Regions from separate parts of the Pseudomonas sp. GW821-FHT09C08 genome, predicted to be linked through region 2. Evidence: predicted binding sites of a transcription regulator. Region 2 holds the regulator's gene; each other region holds the start of a gene.

Region 1 (5,878 bases), on a different contig from region 2:
CGGATCGACGAACAGAGCCGCTCGGCCGGCCAGCAGTTTGCCGCGATCACCACCGCCACCCAGGAGCAGAGCAGCACCGCGACCTTGCTCAGCAGCAACTTGCAGAGCATTGCGCTGGCCAACAGCGAGCAGCGTGAAGTGGTGTCGAACCTGGCGATTACGGCCAAAGAGCTGGAGACGCTGGCAGCGAGCTTGCGGCATGAGGTGGATCGGTTTCGCTGAAACTGGATTGGCGCACACTTCCTGCCCAGGCCCTGCTGATGCTCAAAAGGCTCAGGTGATCGCTGCCGGACGATATTGCAGCGCCTCTTGCAGGTGATGGCGAGCGATAGTGTCTGCTTGTTCCAGGTCCGCCAGCGTGCGCGCTACCTTGAGCAGCCGGTGGGCCGCGCGCAGCGACAATGTCAGTCGCTCGCAAGCGGTCTCCAGCCAGCTTTCGTCGACCTTTGCCAGCGTGCAATGCTTGCGCAGCCCCGGTAGATCCAGGAAGGCATTGGCGCAGCCCTGGCGCTTCAGCTGACGCTCCCGGGATTCGGCAACCTGCGCCGATGCCTTCGCCGTGTTATCGCCATCCTGCAGGGTCGGGTTCAGCGCGGTGGTCTCCCGGGCGACGGTGACGTGCAAGTCGATCCGGTCCAGCAGCGGCCCGGAGAGTTTGTTGCGATAGCGCTGAATCTGCTCCGGCGTGCACCGACAGCGCCCGCTGGGATCGCCCATGTAGCCGCAGGGGCAGGGGTTCATCGCCGCCACCAGTTGAAAGCGCGCCGGGAAACTCACGCGGTCGCGGGCGCGGGAAATCACGATATGCCCCGATTCAAGGGGCTCGCGCAGCACCTCCAGGACCTTGCGATCAAACTCCGGCAACTCATCCAGGAACAACACCCCGTGATGGGCCAAGGTGATTTCCCCCGGCTGCGGCTTCGAGCCGCCGCCCACCAAGGCCGGGCCTGATGCAGAGTGGTGCGGCTGACGAAACGGTCGGTGCGGCCAATGGCTCAGCGGCGCGAGGCTGACCACTGACTGAATCGCTGCCACTTCCAGGGCTTCCTGTTCACTCAATGGGGGCAATAATCCAGGCAGGCGGCTGGCGAGCAAGGTCTTGCCGGTGCCGGGCGGTCCGCTCAGCAACAGGTTGTGCGCGCCTGCAGCGGCAACCAGCAGAGCACGCTTGGCCATTGACTGGCCTTGCACTTCGCTCAGGTCCGGGTACGGCTTGTTCAGGTACAGCAGTCCATCGGACTTGTAGGGCTCAATCGGCGCATGCCCGTTCAGGTGTGCCACCACTTGGAGCAAATGGTCGACTGCGATCACCGTCAGCCCGGACGCCAGACACGCTTCCTCGGCATTCGCCCGGGGCACTATCACGGTGCGTCCGGCCTTGCGTGCTGCCAGCGCCGCGGGCAGCACGCCTTTCACCGCCCGCACCGCGCCGGACAGTGCCAGTTCGCCCAGGCATTCCACGTTATCCAGGGTCAGCGCCGGCACCTGCACGCTGGCCGCCAGGATCCCCAAGGCAATCGCCAGATCAAAACGCCCGCCGTCCTTGGGCAGGTCGGCGGGCGCGAGGTTGAGGGTGATCCGGCGGTCGGGGTATTTCAGCGCTGAATTGAGAATGGCACTGCGTACACGGTCCTTGCTTTCCTTGACTGCGGTTTCCGGTAAACCCACCAGAGTCAGGGACGGCAACCCATTGGCCATATGCACTTCGACGGTGACGGCAGGGGCTTCGACGCCAATTTGGGCGCGGCTGTGGACAATGGCGAGGGACATGCTCGTTCCTTGAAAGGGAGGGCCGCTTCCTGCGGTTTTTCAAGGGTAGACGAGCTGGATTAGAGCGGGGCGTGGAGGTTTTACAGAACGTATCCAGAGAACGAGGCAGAACAAATGTGGGAGCGGGCAAGCCTGCTGCCACATTTTGACCCCGTTGCGTCAGTTACTCGGCCGGGGGTGTCAACCGCGCTTCCAGCTCAGCCACTTTGGCTTCCAGGCTCTCCAACCGCGCACGTGTGCGGGCCAGCACGACCATCTGGCTATCAAACTCTTCGCGGCTCACCAGGTCGAGTTTGCTGAAGCCGCTTTGCAGCAGCGCCTTGAACTGGCTTTCGATTTCATTGCGGGGCAGCGGGGTGTCGCCGCTGAACAGGCGAGAGGCGTGGCCGCTCAGGGCATCGAGGAGATCTTTGGGCGCGAGCATGGGAAATATTCCGGAAAACTGTTGGCCGGCAGTGTATCACGCAGCGTCTATAGTGATTTTCACGGCCTGCCGCGCACGCTTTTCGCGCAGCTGGCCGTAGGGCGACGCACTGTTTTTGTGCGCATTGCGTTCGCCAGAAAGCCCCGCAGGTGGGCATAAGTGAGCAAAGGACTGATTTCAGTGATTTTTACGGAGCTGGCAAGGTTTCTGCTTAGACGATCATGACCCATGCACTGATGCAGTCGCTGTGACGAATGCAGTGCGCCGACGGATCAGGGGTACAGGTTTCGTCACCAGTGGTTCGCTGGCGTCGCCACGGCAATTGCCCTTGCGACGACGCGTTACAAAGCCAGGCACTGCGCTTAGACTTGAGACGGGTTTGTTTTCCTGGGGCAAGTCCACCAATTCGGGAGAGAGTTTTCATGAAGCTAGTCACTGCCATCATCAAGCCGTTCAAGTTGGACGATGTACGCGAGTCGTTGTCCGAGATCGGCGTGCAGGGCATTACCGTTACTGAGGTCAAAGGCTTCGGTCGGCAGAAGGGTCACACCGAGCTGTATCGCGGCGCGGAATACGTGGTCGATTTCCTGCCGAAGGTGAAGATTGATGTCGCCATTGACGACAAGGATCTTGACCGGGTTATCGAGGCGATAACCAAGGCCGCCAACACCGGCAAGATCGGTGACGGCAAGATCTTCGTGGTCAATCTGGAACAGGCTATTCGCATCCGTACCGGCGAAACCGATACCGACGCAATCTAAGCCGCCAAACCCCAACGCCCCAGGAGAAAACAATATGACTCTGCGTAAATTCGCAGGGCTCGGAGCCCTGTTGTCCATCGTAATGCCCAGCCTGGCCATGGCGGCAGACGAAGTGGCTGCTCCAGTCCTCAATTCCGGCGACACTGCATGGATGCTCACATCCACTGCGCTGGTGCTGTTCATGACCATTCCAGGCCTGGCGCTGTTCTACGGCGGCATGGTGCGTTCCAAAAACATTCTTTCCGTGATGATGCAGTGCTTCGCCATCACCGGCCTGATCACCATCCTGTGGTTCGTGTACGGCTACAGCATGGCGTTCGACACCACCGGGATGGAAGCGGGCGTCGTCAACTTCAACTCGTTCGTCGGCGGCTTGTCCAAATTGTTCCTGTCGGGCGTGACCCCTGCGAGCATCACCGGCCCTGCGGCGCTGTTCCCTGAGGCGGTGTTCGTCACCTTCCAGATGACCTTCGCGATCATCACCCCGGCGCTGATCGTCGGTGCCTTCGCCGAGCGTATGAAATTCTCCGCGATGCTGATCTTCATGGGCGTCTGGTTCACCCTGGTCTACGCACCGATTGCCCACATGGTCTGGGGCGGCCCGGGTTCGTTGCTGGGCGACTGGGGCGTGCTGGACTTCGCAGGCGGCACCGTGGTGCACATCAACGCCGGTGTGGCTGGCCTGGTGGCGTGCCTGGTACTCGGCAAGCGCAAAGGCTTCCCGACCACCCCAATGGCGCCGCACAACCTCGGTTACACCCTGGTGGGTGCCGCGATGCTGTGGGTCGGCTGGTTCGGCTTCAACGCCGGCTCCGCAGCGGCAGCCAACGGCACTGCCGGCATGGCGATGCTGGTCACCCAGATCGCTACCGCTGCTGCAGCGCTGGGCTGGATGTTCGCCGAGTGGGTCACCCACGGTAAGCCAAGCGCGCTGGGCATTGCCTCGGGTGTGGTCGCTGGCCTGGTGGCAATCACGCCAGCCGCTGGCACCGTGGGCCCGATGGGCGCCCTGGTGATCGGTCTGGCTGCCGGTGTGGTGTGCTTCTTCTGCGCCACGACGCTGAAACGCAAGCTGGGCTACGACGACTCCCTGGACGCCTTCGGCGTGCACGGTATCGGCGGTATCCTCGGCGCAATCCTGACCGGCGTGTTCGCTGCCCCTTCGCTGGGCGGCTTCAACGCGGCCACCACTGACATCGCGGCGCAAGTCTGGATCCAGTGCAAAGGCGTCGGCTTCACTGTGATCTACACAGCCATCGTGACCTTCATCATCCTCAAGGTGCTGGACGTGGTGATGGGCCTGCGTGTGACCGAAGAAGAAGAGGCGGTCGGCCTCGACCTGGCGCAACACAACGAGCGCGGCTACAACTTGTAAGTACGCGAAAAAAAGATGCCCGGCTTGCCGGGCATTTTTTTGCCTGGCGTTTGTCAGTCATAACAAGCTGTGTCGGTTTTTGCGCCCAGTTTGTGATGGGGCGCACGCGGCACTTTCCAGCGTGCGAATGTCTTACAGGCATGTAGGCGTATTCGGCACTTTGTTTTTTCCCAGAGCGCGCTAGAATGCGCGCCGATGGGCGGAGAACTGTATGTGGCAACAGACCCTGGTCACCCTGCGGGCAAAGCCCCGGGGCTTTCACCTGGTAACCGACGAGTTACTTGCCGGCCTGCCTGAATTGAAGGCATGTCGCGTGGGCCTTTTGCATCTGTGGCTGCAGCACACCTCGGCCTCGTTGACCGTCAACGAGAATGCCGACCCGGCGGTTCGTCGTGACTTCGAGCGTTTCTTCAATTCGCTGGTGCCGCAAGGCCGGGCAGGATTCGAGCACAACGACGAAGGCCCGGACGATCTGCCGGCGCACTTCAAGGCCAGTCTCCTGGGCTGCCAGCTGAGTTTGCCGGTGAAGAACGGCCGCTTGGCGATGGGGACCTGGCAAGGTGTTTATCTGGGCGAGCACCGTGATCATGGCGGTGCTCGTAAAGTCCTCGCCACTCTGCACGGTGATGGGGCATAAGCCACTGGTTATCCAGTGGATGTTGATTTTTTTCCGGCGACCTCGACAGAGGGTGAAGCTGGGCTATAACTAATCTGCTTTTCGCAAGTCATGAGGTAGAACATGAGCGACGATGATCTGGAAAACGACGAACTGGAAGTAGGTGACGAAGACGACACCGAAGAAGGTCTTGAAGCGGCGGCTGAAGACGTTGCTGACGACGACGGTGGCGATGATGCGCCTGTTCCGGCTGCCAAGGGCAAGGCCAAGGCTGCTGTTTCGGTAGACGAACTGCCGAGCGTCGAGGCCAAGAACAAAGAGCGCGATGCGCTGGCCCGTGCGATGGAAGAATTCCTCGCGAAAGGCGGCAAAGTGCAGGAAGTCGAGGCCAACGTGGTGGCAGATCCACCGAAGAAGCCAGATAACAAGTACGGCAGCCGACCTATCTGAGGTCTGCCACCTGCTTGCTGAAAGAGCCCGCCGTCGCTGCGGGCTTTTTCATGCCTGTAGCAAACTGGCTGGCCCACCGCATTCCTGTGTGGGCGCTGGCTTCAGTGTGTATGCCAACTGCGCAGCAATGGCGGCAGTTCGGTCAAGCTGCGAATCTCGGCATCCGGGCGCTTTTCACCTTCCCACGGCTTGCCTGTCGGGTTGAACCACACCGCACGCAGGCCCGCCTGCTGCGCCCCGGCGATGTCATCACCCGGGTGGTCGCCCACGTGCACCGCCTTACTGGCGTCCACGCCACCGCGTTGCAACGCTTCCTGAAACAATCGCGCATCCGGCTTGGCGATGCCGACATCTTCGGCGCGCAGGGCAAAGTGAAAGTAGTCCGCCAGGCCCACGCGCTGCACATCAGCATTGCCATTGGTGATCACCCCCAGCAAAAAGTGCTGGCGCAAGGCTTGCAGCATCGGCTCGGCTTCCGGGAA
Region 2 (5,878 bases):
TCTTGAGGGTTTGTTGCAGCACCTGGCCCAGGCGCTCGGTCAGGTAGACGGAACGGTGGTGGCCGCCGGTGCAGCCGATGGCGATGGTGACATAGGCGCGGTTGCTCGCGGCAAAGCGCGGCAGCCATTTGAGCAGGTAGCTGGAGATGTCCTGGAACATCTCCTCCACATCCGGCTGCGCTGCCAGGTAATCGGCCACCGGCTGATCCAGCCCGGACTGATCACGCAGTTCCGGTTTCCAATAGGGGTTGGGCAGGCAACGCACATCGAACACGAGGTCGGCGTCCACCGGCATGCCCCGCTTGAAGCCAAAAGACTCCACGAGAAATGCGGTGCCAGGCTCCGGCTGATTCAGCAGGCGCAGCTTGATGGCATCGCGCAGCTGGTACAGGTTGAGGCTGGTGGTGTTGATCTTGAGGTCGGCGAGGTCGATGATCGGCCCCAGCAACGTGGTCTCATCTTCGATGGCTTCAGCCAGCGAGCGATGAGGGCTGCTGAGCGGGTGGCGTCGGCGGGTTTCGGAGAAGCGCTTGAGCAGCGTCTCTTCGTCGGCGTCCAGGTACAGCACATCGCAATGAATGTGTTTGGCGCGCACTTCCTCGAGCAATTGCGGGAAGCGCTCAAGGTGGCTGGGCAGGTTGCGGGCGTCAATCGAAACAGCGACCAGGGGTTGCGCCAGTTCGGTGTGGATCAACGCACGTTCCGCCAATTCCGGCAGCAGGCCGGCGGGCAGGTTGTCGATGCAATAGAAACCGTTGTCCTCAAGAACATTGAGGGCGGTGCTTTTACCCGAGCCGGAGCGGCCGCTGACGATGATCAAACGCATGATTACTGCCCGTTTTGTTCATCCAGGACAACCTGATAGAGCGCCTCACTGGTGGCAGCGCTGCGCAGTTTGTCGCGTACTTCCTTGCGGTCGAGCATGCTGGCGATCTGCCGAAGCAGCTCCAGGTGCGCATCGGTGGCAGCCTGTGGGACCAGCAGTACAAACAGCAGGTCGACCGGGGCGCCGTCGATGGCGTCGAAATCGATAGGTTTTTCCATGTGCAGCAAGGCGCTGACAGGTGTTTCACAGCCTTGCAGGCGGCAGTGTGGAATGGCGATGCCGTTACCAAAACCGGTCGAACCCAGTTTTTCACGGGCGATCAGCGACTCATAGACAACTTGCTCATCCAATTCAGGCACTTGGCCATGGATCAGTTTGGCAATTTCTTCGAGGGCTTTCTTTTTGCTGCCGCCCGGCACGTTCACGAGGGAACGGCCGGGGGTCAGGATGGTTTCAAGTCGGATCATGGGGGGAGAGTTAACGACCTGTACCTTGCATCAGGTGCAGATTCTTTTCCTTATGCTTTATGAGTTGGCGGTCCAGCTTGTCGTAGAGCGAGTCGATCGCCGCGTACATGTCCTCATGTTCCGCATTGGCGACGAGCTTGGCATTCGGTACGTGCAGGGTGGCCTCGATTTTCTGCTTGAGCTTATCGACCTCCATGATGACCTGCACGTTGGTGATCTTGTCAAAATGCCCCGCAAGTTTGTTCAACTTGCTCTCGGTGTACTCACGCAGGGGCTTGGTGACTTCCAGCTGGTGTCCACTGATGTTGACTTGCATACAGCTTCTCCTTCGTTGCCAGTGCATAAAGCGGCAGGCCGGGGTGCCTGCCACTGGAACGCTTTGGCCCGCCCGTCACATCAAACGCTTTCGCTCGCTGGAAGGCGCGATCCCAAGGGATTCGCGGTACTTGGCGACGGTTCGACGGGCGACCTGAATGCCTTGTGCCTCCAGTAAACCAGCGATCTTGCTGTCACTCAACGGCTTTTTCTGATTTTCCGCGGCAACCAGTTTTTTGATGATCGCGCGAATCGCCGTGGACGAGCATTCGCCGCCTTCAGAGGTGCTGACATGGCTGGAGAAAAAGTATTTCAGCTCATATATACCGCGTGGGGTATGCATGAATTTTTGCGTGGTCACCCGCGAGATCGTCGATTCGTGCATGCCCACCGCCTCGGCGATGTCGTGCAGGACCAGCGGTTTCATTGCTTCGTCGCCATATTCCAGGAAGCCGCGCTGATGCTCGACGATCTGGGTGGCGACTTTCATCAGGGTTTCGTTGCGGCTTTGCAGGCTCTTGATGAACCAGCGCGCTTCCTGCAATTGGTTGCGCATGAAGGTGTTGTCGGCGCTGGTGTCGGCGCGGCGCACAAAACCGGCATATTGCGGGTTGACCCGCAGGCGTGGCACGGATTCCTGGTTCAGCTCCACCAGCCAGCGCTCGTTGTCCTTGCGCACGATCACGTCAGGCACCACGTATTCGGCTTCGCTGGACTCGATCTGCGAGCCCGGACGCGGGTTGAGGCTCTGCACCAGCTCGATGACCTGGCGCAGGTCGTCTTCCTTGAGCTTCATGCGGCGCATCAGCTGGCTGTAGTCGCGGCTGCCGAGCAGGTCGATATAGTCGGTCACCAGGCGCTGGGCCTCGACCAGCCAAGGGGTCTTGGCTGGCAGTTGGCGCAGTTGCAGCAACAGGCATTCACTGAGGGTGCGCGCGCCAATGCCGGCGGGCTCGAACTGCTGGATGCGGTGCAGGACGGCTTCAATCTCGTCCAGCTCGATATCCAGCTCCGGATCGAAGGCTTCGAGGATCTCTTCGAGCGTTTCGTCCAGATAACCCTGGTTATTGATGCAGTCGATCAGGGTCACGGCGATCAGGCGATCGGTGTCCGACATCGGCGCCAGGTTCAGTTGCCACAGCAGATGGCTCTGCAGGCTCTCGCCGGCTGAGGTGCGCGTGGTGAAGTCCCATTCGTCATCGTCGTTACTGGGCAGGCTGCTGGCGCTGGTCTGGTAGACGTCTTCCCAGGCGGTGTCCACGGGAAGTTCGTTGGGGATGCGTTCGTTCCAGTCGCCTTCCTCAAGGTTATCCACCGTTGGGGCGGTTTCCTGGTAGGAGGGTTCCTGCACGTCGGAATTGGGTTTTTGCTCGATGTTGTCGGCCAGCGGGTCTGCATTATCGAAGTCGTCGCCTTCTTCCTGGCGTTCGAGCATCGGATTGGACTCCAGGGCCTCCTGGATTTCCTGTTGCAGGTCCAGGGTCGACAATTGGAGCAGGCGGATGGCCTGTTGCAGCTGCGGTGTCATCGTCAGCTGCTGGCCCATTCTCAGGACTAGCGATGGTTTCATGGCAGGGGCTTAACACCTTATTCGCCGGCGCAATGCGCCATCCACGACAGGGCGCGTGAGCGCCAAACATAAGCAAATTATATGCCTGATATCGGGGGCTTTGCCTAGAGCGCGGTAACAATAAAAATCCGGAGGTTTTCATTGACTCCCGCGCACCTTGGCGAACGGCCTGCCACCGCCTTTTTCAAACAGGCAGGCTTACAGGCGGAACTCGTGACCCAGGTACACTTCCTTGACCAGTTCGTTGGCCAGGATAGTGGCGGAGTCGCCTTCGGCGATCAGCTGGCCATCGTTGACGATATACGCGGTTTCGCAGATATCGAGGGTCTCACGGACGTTGTGGTCAGTGATCAATACGCCAATGCCCTTGGCCTTGAGGTGGTGGATGATCTGCTTGATATCACCCACCGAGATCGGGTCGACACCGGCAAACGGTTCGTCCAGCAGGATGAACTTGGGTGCAGTGGCCAGCGCCCGGGCGATTTCCACGCGGCGACGCTCACCACCGGACAGGCTCATGCCGAGGTTGTCGCGGATGTGGTTGATATGGAATTCCTGCAGCAGGCTTTCCAGCTCCTTGCGACGGCCGTCACGGTCGAGTTCCTTGCGGGTCTCGAGGATCGCCATGATGTTGTCGGAGACCGACAGCTTGCGGAAGATCGACGCTTCTTGCGGAAGATAGCCAATGCCCGCACGGGCGCGGCCGTGCATCGGCTGGTGGCTGACGTCGAGGTCGTCGATCAGGACGCGACCCTGGTCCGCCTGGACCAGGCCGACGATCATGTAGAAGCAGGTAGTCTTGCCGGCGCCGTTGGGGCCGAGCAAGCCGACGATCTGGCCGCTGTCGATCGACAGGCTGACGTCGCGCACGACCTGGCGGCTTTTATAAGCCTTGGCCAGATGCTGGGCTTTCAGGGTTGCCATTAGTTCGCCTTCTTCGCATCGGGTTTAGGCGCAGGCTGGGCAGCGCCGTCTTTCTTCTTCGGCTGGATAACCATGTCGATGCGTGGACGCGGTGCGCTGAGCTTGCTGCCCGTGGCGCGGCCGGCGTTGGCGACCTGCTTCACGGTGTCATAGGTGATTTTTTCACCTTCCGTGGAGTTGCCGTCAGGGCTGAGCACCTTGGCCTGGTCGATCAGCACGATGCGATTCTGCTGGGCGTGATACTGGATGGTCTTGCCATAGCCTTTCATCGGGCCGGTATCGGTCGCGGACTGCTTCTGTTCGAAGTAAGCCAGGTTGCCCACTGACGTCACCACGTCGATGTCGCCGGATTGGGTGCGAGTCAGCGTCACCGTGTTGCCGGTGATCTTCATCGAGCCTTGGGTGATGATCACGCCGCCGGTGTAGGTGGCGACGCCTTGCTTGTCATCCAGTTGCGCATCGTCGGCCGAGATGTGGATCGGTTGCTGGCTATCGTTCGGCAGAGCCCAGGCGCTCACGCTTCCCAGTGCTGCGCCCAGACCGAGCAAAATAGGGAGAGTTTTAACGAGCCTCATACTGTCCTCTTACGTTCGATAGCAGGTGTATCCTGCTTTCTTTCAAATACGCTTTCATTCCCTTGCCAGTCGATACACCGCCAGCGCCGTCGATTCTAACGTCTTGCTCGGTCTGCGCATATTGCTTCTGCGGGAATACGGTCATGCGACTGCTGGTAATCACGGTGTCGCGGTTTTTCGCATCGGTGCGTGCAACACGTACCGAGTCGATCAGTTCTACCTGGGTGCCGTCCGGGTTGACCTCGCCACGCTTGCTGGTGACGTGCCATGGAAACTCGGTGCCACGGTAGATGTTCATGTCCGGGTTGGTCAGCAGGGTCACTTCGGTGGCCTTCAAATGCTCGACCTTGTCCGACGTCATCTCGTACTGCACCTTGCCATCGGGCAGGAACTGCACGCTCTTGGCATTGATGGCGTAGTAGTCGATAGCCCCTTCGTCGACCTGCGCAGCAGGCTGGTCGAGAAAGCGCTCCGGGCTGATATTCCAGTAGCCCACCGCCAGGAACAGCGCGGCGATGACCCCGAATAGCAGGAAGTTGCGAATCTTTTTACTCAGCATAAAACGCTCTATAAGTAGGCGGCGTGGGCCGCTTCAAGGCTGCCCTGGGCACGCAGGATCAGCTCGCAGAACTCGCGGGCGGCACCTTCGCCACCACGCGCGGTGGTGATGCCATGGGCGTGCTCGCGGACAAAGGCCGCCGCATTGGCGACGGCCATGCCCAGGCCCACTCGGCGAATGACCGGCAGGTCAGGCAGGTCATCGCCCAAGTAGGCGACCTGCTCATAGCTTAGGTTGAGTTGGCCAAGAAGCTCGTCCAGGACCACCAGTTTATCCTCGCGGCCCTGATACAGGTGAGGAATCCCCAGGTTTTGTGCGCGGCGTTCCACAACGGGAGTCTTTCTGCCGCTGATAATCGCGGTTTGCACGCCCGCTGCCATCAGCATCTTGATGCCTTGGCCGTCGAGGGTGTTGAACGTCTTGAATTCGCTGCCGTCTTCGAGGAAGTACAGGCGGCCATCGGTCAGCACGCCGTCAACGTCGAAAATCGCGAGCTTGATGTTTTTGCCGCGTTGCAACAGGTCGCTGGTCATTTACATCACTCCTGCACGCAGCAAGTCGTGCATGTTCAGGGCGCCGATCGGGCGGTCGTCGGCATTGACCACCACCAGTGCGCCAATCTTGTGGTCTTCCATGATCTTC
Region 3 (5,878 bases), on a different contig from region 2:
ACACGCTGATACAAGGAAAATGCAAAAACCAAACCAAGGCTCCGAAAAGAAGCGTTAAAGCCCTGAAATAGGGGTTTTAGGCGCGAAACTGTGGCGTTCTGCCAGCTTGATCGGGAAGAATCGAACCAAAATGGGCTGGACAGGTGGGAAGGGTGCAGCCTATCGCACCAATATAGTGCGGTTTTGTGAAGGTTGTTCAGGAAGTGAGGGGATGACTTGAAAGGTTGCGCGCATGGAGGCGCTGGCTTGGCTGCGCTATCGATGGTGAATGCACCGCCGCTATCGCAGGCAAGCCAGCTCCCACAGTTTTTGATGGGGTTGCAGCTTTTTAACCCTTGTTGATGCACAGCTCGGCGGTGGCGCGGATCATTGCCAGTTGGCGCAGCGGATCATTGAGTGGCTCGTGCACGGCTGAGGCGAGCCATTGCGGGCACTGCGCGTCGGTGCGCTGCGGGGTGAAGTCGGCGAGTTGCTGCAGCAGGCGTTTTTGCAGTTCATCCAGTTTCGGGCGGATCTGCTTGACCAGGTCCGGTCGCGGATCGTCCGGCGCCTTGCCCTGGAACTGCCAGTCGGACAGATGGGTGTACTGCACCAGTTTGTTCGCTTCGATCTGCGCCGAGAAAAACTGCTCGGCCGCGGCGGGCGCCAGCTTGTAGGTTGGCGCCTGGGCGATGACGCTGGCGATCACTTCTTGCTCGCGCTGCTTGTCTTCCACGGGCTTTTTGCTGTCCCACTTGCTCAGCGCGACCTGATCGGCAATCTCCAGGCGTTCGGCGATGCTGTTGAGCAAAGGCTCCAGGGTCGGTGGGGCGGCGAGTGCATTGGCGCTGATAAATAATAGGACAGAGGCAAGTCGAAGCTTCAAAGGCGATCTCCTGTGGGAGCGGGCTTGCCCGCGATGGCAGTGTCAGTCAATACAACAGGTACTGGATGCGGCGCAATCACGCGCGAGCCCGAGCCTGCATTTTTCATGATGTGCAGGCAAAAAAAAGACCTCCCGAAGGAGGTCTTTTTCATCACGCCGCGTTACGCAGCGCTACCGGATCAGCAGCTGTAGTACAGCTCGTATTCCAGTGGGTGTACGAAGGTGCGTACTTTGATTTCTTCTGCGCTTTTCAGCTCGATGTAGGCATCGATGAAGTCGTCGCTGAATACGCCGCCTTTGGTCAGGAACGCACGGCCCTTGTCCAGCTCTTCCAGGGCTTCTTTCAGGCTGCCGCACACTTGTGGGATCTCTTTGGCCTCTTCAGGCGGCAGGTCGTACAAGTTTTTGTCGGCGGCGTCGCCAGGGTGGATCTTGTTCTGGATACCGTCCAGGCCGGCCATTACCAGGGCAGCGAAGGCCAGGTACGGGTTGGCTGCTGGATCCGGGAAGCGTGCTTCGATACGGCGAGCGCGAGGGCTGGACACGTAAGGAATACGGATCGAGGCAGAACGGTTGCGAGCCGAGTAGGCCAGCATCACTGGTGCTTCGAAACCTGGGACCAGACGCTTGTAGGAGTTGGTCGACGGGTTGGTGAAGCCGTTCAGGGCCTTACCGTGCTTGATGATGCCGCCGATGAAGTACAGGGCGGTGTCGGACAGGCCGGCATAACCTTCGCCAGCGAAGGTGTTCTTGCCTTCTTTGGCGATGGACAGGTGAACGTGCATACCCGAACCGTTATCGCCGTACAGTGGCTTAGGCATGAAGGTAGCGGTACGGCCGTAGGCCACGGCAGTGTTGTGTACGCAGTACTTCAGGGTCTGAACTTCGTCAGCCTTGGCAACCAGGGTGTTGAACTTCACACCGATTTCGTTCTGGCCGGCAGTGGCCACTTCGTGGTGGTGCACTTCGATGACCAGGCCCATGTCTTCCATGGCGTTGCACATGGAGGTACGGATTTCGTGGTCGTGGTCGAACGGTGGAACCGGGAAGTAGCCGCCTTTGATGCCTGGACGGTGGCCATGGTTGCCGCCTTCCACGTCCTGGTCGGACATCCACGAACCTTGCTCTGAGTAGATCTTGAACATCGAGCCGGAGATGTCGGACTTGAACTTGACTTGGTCGAAGATGAAGAATTCTGGCTCTGGGCCTACGAATACGGTGTCACCGATACCGGTGGACTTCAGGTATTCCTCGGCACGCTTGGCGATCGCACGTGGGTCGCGGTCGTAGCCCTGCATGGTCGAAGGCTCGATCACGTCGCACACCAGGATCAGGGTGGCTTCTTCGGTGAACGGGTCCAGTACGGCAGTGCTGTCGTCCGGCATCAGGATCATGTCGGAAGCTTCGATGCCTTTCCAGCCGGCGATGGAGGAGCCGTCGAACATTTTGCCTTCTTCGAAGAAAGCATCATCCAGCGCGTCGCGAGCCGGCATGGTCACGTGGTGCTGAGTGCCTTTTGTGTCCGTGAAGCGCAGATCAATCCATTTAACGTCATGATCTTTGATGAGTTGAACCGACTTCGACATGGTGTCCTCCGGGTGGCTTCGGGCTGGGGTAGTGGAGTTAGCCCTTAGAATGTGGGTGATGCCGGCGCGGATACTCCGCCATGGCAACCTGCCTCACAAGAGAGCAAATTGCATGCCAGTGCGCCAACATGGCCTTTTTGCTTCAAAATGGCCCCTATAAAGGTGCAATCCGCTGAAACGGAATAAATAACGCACTGCAATGTAGCGTTAATTTCTATAAATGACCCGTTTTGGTGCGTGAAGCGGCTGATGCATATTAACTGGTTAAACCTTGAGCGATTTCCGCTATAATCCGCGCCCCCCTTTTTCGGCAGGCCCTGCGCGCGCTGTTTCCATGAAATTAATCGTTAAAGTCTTCCCCGAGATCACCATCAAGAGCCGACCGGTACGGACGCGTTTCATCCGTCAGTTGGCCAAGAACATCCGTGCCGTGCTCCGCGATCTGGACCCGGCTGTGGTGGTGAACGGCGTGTGGGACAACCTCGAGCTGGAAACCCGCGTAACCGACGCCAAAGCCTTGAAGGATATGACTGAGCGCCTGAGCTGCATGCCAGGCATCGCGCATTTCCTGCAGGTCGACGAGTACCCGCTGGGCGACTTCGACGACATCACCGAAAAGTGCAAGCAGCACTACGGCAGCGCGCTGGAAGGCAAGATTTTTTCGGTGCGCTGCAAGCGTGCCGGCAAGCACCCGTTCAGCTCCATGGATGTCGAAAAATACGTCGGCAGCAAGCTGCGTCGCGAGTGCGGCGCCGCCGGAATTTCCCTCAAGGCGCCGCAAATTGAAGTGCGCATGGAAATTCGCGACCAACGGTTGTTTGTGATCCACAGCCAGCACGACAGCATCGGCGGCTACCCGCTGGGCGCCCTGGAACAGACCCTGGTCCTGATGTCCGGCGGTTTCGATTCCACGGTGGCGGCCTACCAGATCATGCGCCGCGGCCTGATGAGCCACTTCTGCTTCTTTAACCTGGGCGGGCGTGCACACGAATTGGGCGTGATGGAAGTCGCGCACTTTATCTGGAAGAAGTACGGCAGCTCCCAGCGCGTGCTATTTGTGAGCGTACCGTTCGAGGAAGTGCTGGGCGAAATTCTCGGCAAAGTCGATAACAGTCATATGGGCGTAGTATTGAAGCGTATGATGTTGCGCGCTGCGTCCCGAATCGCCGATCAATTGCAGATCGACGCGCTGGTGACCGGTGAAGCGATCTCCCAGGTGTCCAGCCAGACGCTGCCGAACCTGTCGATCATCGATTGTGTCACCGAGAAGCTGGTCTTGCGCCCGCTGATCGCCAGCCACAAGCAGGACATCATCGACCTGGCAGAGCAGATCGGCACTGCCGACTTTGCCAAGCACATGCCCGAGTACTGCGGGGTCATCTCGGTGAACCCCAAGACCCACGCCAAGCGTCACCGCGTGGAGCATGAAGAAAAAGAATTCGACATGGCGATTCTGGAGCGTGCGCTCGAGAACGCCAAGCTGGTCCCGATCGATCGTGTCATCGATGAACTGGGCCAGGATGTGCAGATCGAAGAAGTCAGCGAAGCCCTGGCCGGCCAGATCGTCGTCGACATCCGTCACCCGGATGCCGCTGAAGATGAGCCGCTGGAGATCGCCGGCATCGACGTACAAACGCTGCCGTTCTATGCATTGAACGCGCGTTTCAAGGAACTGGATAACAGCCGTCAGTACCTGCTGTATTGCGACAAAGGCGTGATGAGTCGCCTGCATGCTCACCATTTGCTCAGTGAGGGGTATGCCAATGTGCGCGTTTATCGACCGAGCTAAGAGCCCGGGGCTGTTTGCCTGTGGCCTGCGTCACCGGCCCCCCGACTCTGCCGTCAAGCTGTAACGGCAAGGCCTGACTCTACTGTTAATCGCTGCCACGACCTGTCAGCACACCGAATCCTCTGATCGAGATACACAAGTGATCGAAAATCTACGTAACATCGCCATCATTGCTCACGTTGACCATGGTAAAACCACCCTGGTAGACAAACTCCTGCGTCAATCCGGCACCCTGGAGCGCAACGAGCTCAACGACGAGCGCGTGATGGACTCCAACGACCAGGAAAAAGAGCGCGGTATTACCATCCTGGCAAAAAACACCGCTATCAACTGGAACGGCTACCACATCAACATCGTGGATACCCCGGGCCACGCCGACTTCGGCGGCGAAGTAGAACGCGTAATGTCGATGGTTGACTCCGTTCTGCTGCTGGTTGACGCTCAAGACGGCCCTATGCCGCAAACCCGTTTCGTGACCAAGAAGGCGTTCGAAGCCGGCCTGCGTCCGATCGTGTGCATCAACAAGGTTGACCGTCCAGGCGCGCGTCCGGACTGGGTTCTGGACCAGATCTTCGACCTGTTCGACAACCTGGGTGCTACCGAAGAACAGCTGGACTTCAAAGTCGTCTACGCCTCGGCCCTGAACGGTATTGCCGGTCTGGACCACACCGACATGGCTGAAGACATGACCCCGCTGTACCAGTCGATCGTCGACAACGTACCTGCGCCGGCTGTTGACCGTGACGGTCCGTTCCAGATGCAAATCTCCGCACTGGACTACAACAGCTTCCTGGGTGTTATCGGCGTTGGCCGTATCGCTCGTGGTCGCGTCAAGCCGAACACCCCGGTTGTCGCTATCGGCGCCGACGGCAAGAAGCGCAACGGTCGTATCCTGAAGCTGATGGGTCACCACGGTCTGCATCGCATCGACGTTGAAGAAGCGGCTGCTGGCGACATCGTGTGCATCAGCGGTATGGACTCGCTGTTCATCTCCGACACCCTGTGCCACCCGGACGCTGTCGAGGCGATGAAGCCTCTGACCGTTGACGAGCCAACCGTTTCCATGACCTTCCAGGTAAACGACTCGCCATTCTGCGGTAAAGAAGGCAAGTTCGTGACCTCCCGTAACATCAAGGAGCGTCTGGACAAAGAGCTGCTGTACAACGTTGCTCTGCGCGTTGAAGAAGGCGACTCGGCTGACAAGTTCAAGGTTTCCGGCCGTGGTGAGCTGCACCTCTCGGTACTGATCGAAACCATGCGTCGCGAAGGCTTCGAAATGGGCGTTGGTCGTCCTGAAGTGATCATCCGTCAGGTTGACGGCGTGAAGCAGGAACCGTTCGAAAACGTGACCATCGACACCCCTGAAGAATCCCAGGGCAAGGTCATGGAAGAGATGGGCCTGCGTAAGGGCGACCTGACCAACATGGTGCCGGATGGCAAAGGCCGTGTACGTCTGGAATACAACATCCCTGCTCGTGGTCTGATCGGTTTCCGTAACCAGTTCCTGACCCTGACCAACGGTGCTGGCATCCTGACCTCGATCTTCGATCGCTACGACACCATGAAGTCCGGCGACATGTCCGGCCGTCAGAACGGTGTTCTGGTATCGGTTGAAACCGGCAAGGCACTGACCTACTC

Evidence for each region. Region 2 encodes sigma-54, which starts transcription at its own class of promoters, with help from an activator protein. Its sites were predicted from a motif close to ANTGGCATNNANNTTGCTNT; they were not measured.
Region 1: a site for sigma-54 is predicted at 2,389-2,408, ahead of glnK (P-II family nitrogen regulator). Genes of this name have one in related genera too.
Region 3: a site for sigma-54 is predicted at 2,552-2,571, ahead of glnA (type I glutamate--ammonia ligase). Genes of this name have one in related genera too.

Annotation. Positions count from the first base shown of each region.
Region 1 is NZ_JBWKPG010000003.1:330,657-336,534, forward strand. It holds gene AC07OJ_RS12505 (methyl-accepting chemotaxis protein) at 1-222, shown strand, start outside; gene AC07OJ_RS12510 (YifB family Mg chelatase-like AAA ATPase) at 274-1,770, opposite strand; gene AC07OJ_RS12515 (accessory factor UbiK family protein) at 1,934-2,194, opposite strand; gene glnK (P-II family nitrogen regulator) at 2,617-2,955, shown strand; gene AC07OJ_RS12525 (ammonium transporter) at 2,990-4,330, shown strand; gene AC07OJ_RS12530 (secondary thiamine-phosphate synthase enzyme YjbQ) at 4,542-4,967, shown strand; gene sutA (dormancy-specific transcriptional regulator SutA) at 5,070-5,396, shown strand; gene AC07OJ_RS12540 (HAD family hydrolase) at 5,498-5,878, opposite strand, start outside.
Region 2 is NZ_JBWKPG010000007.1:237,476-243,353, forward strand. It holds gene rapZ (RNase adapter RapZ) at 1-826, opposite strand, end outside; gene ptsN (PTS IIA-like nitrogen regulatory protein PtsN) at 829-1,293, opposite strand; gene hpf (ribosome hibernation-promoting factor, HPF/YfiA family) at 1,304-1,609, opposite strand; gene AC07OJ_RS23810 (RNA polymerase factor sigma-54) at 1,685-3,178, opposite strand; gene lptB (LPS export ABC transporter ATP-binding protein) at 3,377-4,102, opposite strand; gene lptA (lipopolysaccharide transport periplasmic protein LptA) at 4,102-4,677, opposite strand; gene lptC (LPS export ABC transporter periplasmic protein LptC) at 4,664-5,236, opposite strand; gene AC07OJ_RS23830 (KdsC family phosphatase) at 5,245-5,769, opposite strand; gene AC07OJ_RS23835 (KpsF/GutQ family sugar-phosphate isomerase) at 5,770-5,878, opposite strand, start outside.
Region 3 is NZ_JBWKPG010000005.1:383,870-389,747, reverse strand. It holds gene AC07OJ_RS19730 (chorismate mutase) at 329-865, opposite strand; gene glnA (type I glutamate--ammonia ligase) at 1,045-2,451, opposite strand; gene thiI (tRNA uracil 4-sulfurtransferase ThiI) at 2,786-4,240, shown strand; gene typA (translational GTPase TypA) at 4,380-5,878, shown strand, end outside.